One region of the Streptomyces sp. NPDC002564 genome, then DNA from elsewhere that is predicted to be linked to it. Evidence: predicted binding sites of a transcription regulator. Region 1 holds the regulator's gene; the other holds the start of a gene.
The links. The regulator HspR, encoded in region 1, represses chaperone genes until heat shock. The targets are predictions, from matches to a motif close to TTGAGNNNNNNNNNCTCAA.
Positions count from the first base shown of each region.

Region 2: the regulator HspR is predicted to act here: its motif matches at 2,127-2,145, upstream of dnaK (molecular chaperone DnaK).

Region 1 is NZ_JBIARE010000004.1:331,045-335,226, reverse strand. Features, by position in the region: gene dnaK (molecular chaperone DnaK) at 1-489, shown strand, start outside; gene grpE (nucleotide exchange factor GrpE) at 489-1,193, shown strand; gene dnaJ (molecular chaperone DnaJ) at 1,227-2,420, shown strand; gene ACFYXE_RS16765 (heat shock protein transcriptional repressor HspR) at 2,422-2,871, shown strand; gene ACFYXE_RS16760 (hypothetical protein) at 2,971-3,477, shown strand; gene ACFYXE_RS16755 (helix-turn-helix transcriptional regulator) at 3,488-4,182, opposite strand, start outside.
Region 2 is NZ_JBIARE010000006.1:447,205-451,386, reverse strand. Features, by position in the region: gene narI (respiratory nitrate reductase subunit gamma) at 1-136, shown strand, start outside; gene dnaK (molecular chaperone DnaK) at 171-2,057, opposite strand; gene ACFYXE_RS23695 (OsmC family protein) at 2,207-2,632, opposite strand; gene ACFYXE_RS23690 (DUF6345 domain-containing protein) at 2,944-4,182, shown strand, end outside.

The sequences.
Region 1 (4,182 bases):
AAGGACCTGGGCACGGGCAAGGAGCAGAAGATGACCGTCACCGGCGGCTCCTCGCTGCCGAAGGACGAGGTCAACCGCATGCGCGAGGAGGCCGAGAAGTACGCGGACGAGGACCACGCCCGCCGCGAGGCCGCCGAGTCGCGCAACCAGGGCGAGCAGCTCGTCTACCAGACCGAGAAGTTCCTCAAGGACAACGAGGACAAGGTCCCGGGCGACGTGAAGACCGAGGTCGAGGAAGCCGTCACCGAGCTGAAGGAAAAGCTCAAGGGCGAGGACACGGCCGAGATCCGCACCGCCACCGAGAAGGTCGCCGCCGTCTCGCAGAAGCTGGGCCAGGCCATGTACGCCGACGCCCAGGGCGCGCAGGCCGCGGGCGGTCCCGAGGGCGCGGCCCCGGGTGCCGAGCAGCCCAAGGCCGACGACGACGTCGTGGACGCCGAGATCGTCGACGACGAGAAGCCCGGTGACGCGAAGGGCGGCGCCGCCTGATGACCGAGGAGACCCCGGGCTTCGGCGAGAACGCCGAGAAGCCTGACGTCCCCTCCGGCGCCACCCCTGATGACGCGGCGCCGAAGGCCGCCGAGCCCTCCACCGAGGAGGGCCCGGCGGCCCCGGCCGGGGACGCAAGCAGCAAGACGTCCGCGCAGGACGTGGGCCTGACCGCCCAGCTGGACCAGGTGCGCACCGCGCTCAACGAGCGCACCGGGGACCTGCAGCGGCTGCAGGCCGAGTACCAGAACTACCGCCGTCGGGTGGAGCGGGACAAGGTGACGGTGAAGGAGATCGCCTCGGCGAACCTCCTCTCCGAGCTCCTTCCCACCCTCGACGACATCGGCCGCGCGCGCGAGCACGGCGAGCTGGTGGGCGGCTTCAAGTCGGTGGCCGAGTCCCTGGAGACCGTCGTCGCCAAGCTGGGGCTGCAGCAGTTCGGCAAGGAGGGCGAGCCCTTCGACCCGACGATCCACGAGGCCCTGATGCACAGCTACGCACCGGACGTCACCGAGACGACGTGCGTCGCGATCCTGCAGCCGGGGTATCGCATCGGCGAGCGCACCATCCGCCCCGCGCGGGTGGCCGTCGCCGAGCCCCAGCCGGGCGCGCAGACCGTCAAGGGCGAGGCACCCGAGGGTGCCGAGGCCACGGCGGACGCGGCCGACGAGAAGAAGGAGACCGGTGGCCCGGACGAGGGCTGACGGTCACGACATGAGTGAGGAGGGACGTCGGGGATGAGCACCAAGGACTTCATCGAGAAGGACTACTACAAGGTCCTCGGCGTCCCCAAGGACGCCACCGAGGCCGAGATCAAGAAGGCGTACCGGAAGCTCGCCCGCGAGAACCACCCGGACGCCAACAAGGGCAATCCCAAGGCGGAGGAGCGTTTCAAGGAGGTCTCCGAGGCGAACGACGTCCTCGGTGACCCCAAGAAGCGCAAGGAGTACGACGAAGCACGTGCTCTCTTCGGCAACGGCGGATTCCGCCAGGGCCCCGGAGGCGGCGGCGGTTCGTTCAACTTCGACCTGGGCGACCTCTTCGGAGGCACCGCCCAGGGCGGCGGGGGAGCGGCCGGCGGCGGCTTCGGGGGCGGTCTCGGTGACGTCTTCGGGGGCCTGTTCAACCGCGGCGGCGCGGGTGCCCCGGGCGGCACCCGGACGCAGCCGCGGCGCGGCCAGGACATCGAGTCCGAGGTCACGCTGAGCTTCACGGAGGCGGTCGACGGCGCGACGGTGCCGCTGCGCATGTCCTCCCAGGCGGCCTGCAAGGCCTGTTCCGGCACCGGCGACAAGAACGGCACGCCGCGCGTGTGCCCGACCTGCGTCGGCACCGGGCAGGTCTCGCGGGGCGGCGGCGGGGGGTTCTCCCTCACCGATCCGTGCATGGACTGCAAGGGCCGGGGCCTCATCGCCCAGGACCCGTGCGAGGTCTGCGGCGGCAGCGGCCGCGCCAAGTCGTCCCGGACGATGCAGGTGCGGATCCCGGCCGGTGTGTCGGACGGGCAGCGCATCCGCCTGCGCGGCAAGGGCGCGCCCGGCGAGCGCGGCGGCCCGGCCGGCGACCTCTACGTGGTCGTGCACGTCGACGCCCACCCGGTCTTCGGCCGCAAGGGCGACAACCTGACGGTCACGGTGCCGGTGACGTACCCCGAGGCGGCCCTGGGCGGCGAGGTCAAGGTGCCCACCCTGGGCGGCCCGCCGGTCACCCTGAAGCTGCCCGCCGGCACGCCGAACGGCCGTACGATGCGGGCCCGCGGCAAGGGAGCGGTCCGCAAGGACGGCACCCGGGGCGACCTGCTGGTGACGGTGGAGGTGTCGGTCCCGACATCGCTGTCCGACGCCGCGAAGGAAGCGCTGGAGTCCTACCGCGAGGCGACTGCGGGCGACGACCCGCGGGCAGAACTGTTCCAGGCCGCGAAGGGAGCATGAGATGGACGGCCGTCGTCGCAATCCGTATCAACTCACCGACGAGACGCCGGTGTACGTCATCTCGGTGGCCGCCCAGCTGAGCGGCCTCCACCCCCAGACCCTGCGGCAGTACGACCGCCTGGGCCTGGTCTCCCCGGACCGCACCGCGGGCCGCGGCCGCCGCTACTCCGCCCGCGACATCGAACTGCTGCGCACCGTGCAGCAGTTGTCGCAGGAGGAGGGCATCAACCTCGCCGGCATCAAGCGCATCATCGAGCTGGAGAACCAGGTGACGGCGCTCCAGTCGCGGATCGCGGAGCTGTCCGCGGCCGTGGAGGGAGCCGCCGTCGCCATGCAGCAACGTGAAGCGGCGGTGCACGCCTCGTACCGCCGCGATCTCGTCCCCTACCAGGACGTGCAGCAGGCGGGCGCGCTGGTGGTGTGGCGGCCGAAGAGATCGACGGAGCAGTAGGTTCCGTACCCTGATACAGGGCCGGGAGGTGACCGCCTCCCGGCCCTGTATCGCTGTTTTCAGGGGAATTTTCACGGGAGTGGGGGGCCGGCCGTGGCCATGGTGGGGCTGTTCTGGATCGCCGAGGGCGATGTCTATGTGGGGGCCAAGCCGGTCGGGCTCGCGCCCGGGGTGCGCCTGACGCCGGAGGGCATCCTCGCCCTCGGCGACCGGCAGACCGGCATGTGGCCGTGGGAGGACGTGCACGCGCTGGCGATCGACGACGTGCCGGTGCGGTCGCTGAAGCGGAACGTCGGCGTGGCCGTCGACCTGGTGCTCACGGTGGGCCTCGGCGGGGGCGACGAGGCGCCGACGATGACGGTCCGGCTCACGGACGCCGAGGGCGCCGAGACGGAGCTGACGGCGTACACGGCGGCGGCGATCGGCTACTCGCAGAAGGAGTACGACCTCTCCCGCGAGCTGCTGTCCCGCCTGACCGAGGGCGCGGGCTCGCTGCTGACCACGCTGACCGCGATGTCGGACTGGGGCCGCCGCCACGAGGGCGGTTCGCCGCGGGCGGGGGAGCGGGAGGCGCTGCTGCGGGAGTGGGCGGCGGGGGCGCCCTGACCCGGGCCCCTCACGGCTCCCGGTCGAGCAGTCCCGACTGGCCGATCAGATAGCCGAGTTGGGCGCGGCTGCTGCTGCCCAGGGTGGCGGCGAGCTTGGCGATGTGGACGCGGGCGGTTCGGATGTTCATGCCGAGCCTGTCGGCCATCTCGGCGTCGGTCAGGCCCTCCACGAGCAGACCGGCGATGGCGCGCTGGCGTGCGGTGATGCCGCCCTCGGAGGGCTGCGGGGCGGCCTGCGGCCACATGGGGGTGGCCAGCCGCCACAGCCGCCAGAAGGTGGTGGCGAAGTACTCGACGAGGGCCGGGTGGCGCAGCTCCAGGGCGATGGTGCGGTCCTTGCTCGCCGGGATGAAGGCGACGGTCCGGTCGAAGACGAAGAGCCGGTCGGTGACCTCGTCCAGGGTGCGGGCCTCGGTGTCGCCTTCGAGCTGTTCGAAGTAGGCGAGGACGGGCAGAGAATGGCGCGTTGTGTGCTGGTACAGGGTGCGCATGCGGCACCCGCGGGTGAGGATCGCCTGGTCCCGGGGGAAGACTTCGGCCAAGGTCTCCGGCGGCCGGGTGCCGCCGGGCTGGACGGCGAGGAACTCGTCCGTGACGTCGTACATCGCGCGGTCGATGGCCGAGTTGATCTGGTCGAGGCCGTCGAGGACGGTGAGGGTGGGGCCCTCGACGTCGGTGCCGAGGACGCCGCACAGGTCGTGCA
Region 2 (4,182 bases), on a different contig from region 1:
CTTCACCCGGCTCATCCACATGTTCAGCGCCCCGGTGCAGTACCTGTTCCGGCCCTACGTCGTCTACCGCGGCCGGGACCCCAAGCGCGTGGGGGCACGGCCGGAGCGGCGCGGCTGGGAGCGGACGGGGTCCTGATGCCCCGCCGCCCCGCCCGCCGCGGCGGCGCCCGCTAGGCGGCGCCTCCGGGCCCGCCCGTCCCGCCCTTCTCCTTGCCCGGGTCGTCCTCGTCCACGATCTCCGCGTCCACCACGCCCTCCTCCGGTCCCGCGCCCGGTGACGGCTGCTCCTGGGCGGTGGCGCCGCCGGAGTTCTCGTACATCGCGCGGCCCATCTGCTGGCTCACCGTGGCGAGCTTCTCGGCGCCGGTGCGCAGGGCGTTCGTGTCCTCGGCGCGGTTCTTGAGGAGGTCCTTCAGCTCGGCCGCGGCCGTCTCCACCTCGGCCTTCGTGTCCGCCGGGACGCGTTCCCCGTTCTCCTGCAGGAACCGCTCGGTCTGGTAGACGAGCTGCTCGGCCTGGTTGCGGGTCTCCGCCGCCTCGCGGCGCCTGCGGTCCTCCTCGGCGTGCTCCTCGGCCTCGCGCACCATGCGGCTGATGTCGTCCTTGGGCAGCGCGGAGCCGCCGGTCACCGTCATGCGCTGCTCGCGCCCGGTGGCCTCGTCCTTCGCCGAGACGTGCATGATGCCGTTGGCGTCGATGTCGAAGGTGACCTCGATCTTGGGGACGCCGCGCGGGGCGGGCGGCAGCCCGGTCAGGTCGAAGACGCCGAGCTTCTTGTTGTACGCGGCGATCTCCCGCTCGCCCTGGAAGACCTGGATGCCGACGGAGGGCTGGTTGTCCTCGGCGGTGGAGAACGTCTCCGAACGCTTGGTGGGAATCGTGGTGTTGCGCTCGATGAGCTTGGTCATGATCCCTCCCTTGGTCTCGATGCCGAGGGAGAGCGGGGTCACGTCCAGGAGCAGGACGTCCTTGACGTCGCCGCGGATCACGCCGGCCTGCAGGGCCGCGCCGAGCGCCACCACCTCGTCGGGGTTGACGCCCTTGTGCGGGTCCTTGCCGGTGAGTTCGCGCACCAGCTCGGTCACCGCGGGCATCCGGGTGGAGCCGCCCACCAGGATCACGTGGTCGACGGCGGACAGTTCGATGCCCGCGTCCTTGACGGCCTGGTGGAAGGGCGCCTTGCAGCGGTCGAGGAGGTCGGCGGTCAGCTCCTGGAACCGGGCGCGGGTCAGCTTCTCGGCCAGGTGCAGCGGGCCGTCCGCGGACGCGGTGATGTACGGGAGGTTGATGTCCGTCTCGCTCGACGAGGACAGCTCGATCTTCGCCTTCTCGGCGCCCTCGCGCAGGCGCTGGAGCGCCATCTTGTCCTTGCCGAGGTCCACCCCGTGGGCGTTCTTGAACTGCCGCACCAGGTGCTCGACGACGCGCTGGTCCCAGTCGTCGCCGCCGAGCCGGGTGTCGCCGTTGGTGGCCTTCACCTCGATGACGCCCTCGCCCATCTCCAGGAGGGAGACGTCGAAGGTGCCGCCGCCGAGGTCGAAGACGAGGACGGTCTGGTCGTCGCCCTTGTCGAGACCGTAGGCGAGGGCGGCGGCGGTGGGTTCGTTGACGATGCGCAGCACGTTCAGGCCGGCGATCTCGCCGGCCTCCTTGGTGGCCTGGCGCTGGGTGTCGTCGAAGTACGCGGGCACGGTGACCACCGCGTCGGTGACGTCCTCGCCCAGGTAGGACTCGGCGTCGCGCTTGAGCTTCTGCAGGACGCGGGCGGACAGCTCCTGCGCGGTGTAGCGGGTGCCGTCCACCGACCCGCTCTCCGGGAAGCGCCAACTCCCCTCGCCCATGTGCCGTTTGACGGAGCGCGCGGTGCGCTCCACGTTGGTGACGGCCTGCCGCTTGGCGACCTCGCCCACCAGGACGTCGCCGTTCTTCGCGAAGGCGACGACCGAGGGCGTGGTGCGCGCGCCCTCCGCGTTGGCGACGACGGTGGGCTCACCGCCCTCCAGCACGGCCACCACCGAGTTCGTCGTACCGAGGTCGATCCCGACCGCACGTGCCATGGTCCAGTCCCTTCCGCCGCGAGCCCACGTCCCCCGTATCCAGGTCTACTCCGTTCTCCATCACAAAACTTGAGCGGGCTCTTGTCAATGCCGCGCGTGACAATGCCGCCACCCCGACAGGGGCGGCGGCATCGTCAACAGGCGCCGGGTCAGGCCAGCTTGGCCGAAAGGGTGATGGTGGTCCCCGACAGGGCCTGGCTCACCGGGCAGCCGGCCTTCGCGCTCTCGGCCGCCTCCACGAAGGCGGCCTCGTCGATGCCGGGCACGGTGCCCTCGACGGTGAGGTGGATGCCGGTGATGCCGGTGCCGGGCTGCAGGGTCACGTCGGCGGAGCTCACCAGACGGGTGGGCGGGGTGCCCGCGCCGGTCAGGGTGTGCGACAGCGCCATCGAGAAGCAGCTGGAGTGCGCGGCGGCGATGAGCTCCTCCGGGCTGGTCTTGCCGTTCGCCTCCTCGGCGCGCGACGGCCAGGACACCGCCTGCTCCCCGATGCCGGAGGAGTCGAAGGTGACGGTCCCCGTGCCCTCCGTCAGAGAGCCTTCCCAGACCGTGTGCGCGGAGCGCGTGGTTGCCACGATGCAGTTCCCTTCAGTGCGGTTGAGTGATCGGAAGGTGCGTCGCCACCATCCGATCACACTCCGGATGAAAACGGGCCGCGCGGGGCGGACCGGGCCGCAGGAGGTGTTCGAGCGGGGCCCGCAGGTGCACGTCGCCCGATCCGAACACAGTGTGTGCACCGCCGTGCCACAGAGGCCGCTGAGGTGCGGGAACGGGCCCGTGGCACGGTCTCTATGGCCGGAATGGCAACTGGGCAAGGCCCGTTCCCGGTGACACTTTGAGGCCCCCTCGCGCACGGAACGAGGAGATCATCTCAGGGGGTAAGGCCATGCGCATCAACTACTCGGACCACGGTCCGTCCCCGATCGAACCGGAGAAGCCCGGTGCGGCGGGCGACCGGGACTCGACCTTCGGCTGGTGGGGTGCCTTCAGCATCCAGAAGTTCGTCAACCAGGCGACGCTGTACCACACGCACGAGGACGCCACCGGTTGGCTGGCGTACCTCCAGCAGTTCTACGACCGGAACTTCTGGTTCGCCGACGGCGGCGCGCAGGTGTGGGCGTACGAGGAGACGTACGACAACTGGCAGGACCGCTACGGCATGGACGCCGTCGTCGCCGTCTACCACTCGGGCCACGGCGGCATGGACGGCAACGGCGTCTTCTTCGCGCCACTCGGCGCGGCCTGGGACGGCCGCAGCGACGCCGTCTCCAACCGGATGGCGCTCGGCAACGAGCGGGCGAACTACGTCTTCTGGTCGACCTGCGACTCGCTGAAGGTCACCGGCGGCCACTCGCCGATCCGCACCTGGGCCGGGCCCAACATCGGCTTCCGGATGATCTTCGGCTTCGAGACCGTCAGCATCGACAGCGGCGACTACGGCAAGAAGTTCTGGGAGAAGTGGCGGTCCGGGCAGACGTACTGCGACGCCTGGCTCAACGCCAGCTGGGACATCTACCACGGCCAGGCGCCCTCGGTGTGCGCCGTGGGGTCCACCCAGGCCGAGGCCACCAACCGCCTCAACACCGAGCGGAACTTCTACCGCGAGCACGTGCCGGACAACTGGTACGCCTGGCGCTGGTACTACGCGCGCGACAGCATCCGCGAGCCGCTCACCCGGCTCCCCGGCGGCCGGCAGATCATCCAGCTCGCGCCGGACGACCCGGGCACGCAGCTCGGCGCCCTCGGCCGGCTCGCCGACTTCCCGTCGGCGGCGCTGCAGGAGGTGCAGGCGGACCGGCTCGGCGTGCTCAACGCGTCCTCCGGCGACCGCATCGTCTCCGCCGCGCCCGACGGCGTGCGCTGGGTCAGGCTCGCCGAACCGAACCACCGCAACACCCAGCAGCTGCCCACCGACCGTGCCGTCGAGGCGGCCCGCTCGTTCGCCGAGCGGTACGCCGAGGGCGCCGAGCTCGTCGTGGACGGCGTGCACGACCTGATGCAGAACTCCGGGACGAAGGACGGCTCGGAGGTCGGGCGCCCGGTGTCGATCCAGACGCACGTGACGTTCCGGCAGGTCTTCGACGGCGCCCCCGTCATCACGCCGGGCCGCGGCCTGATCCGCGTC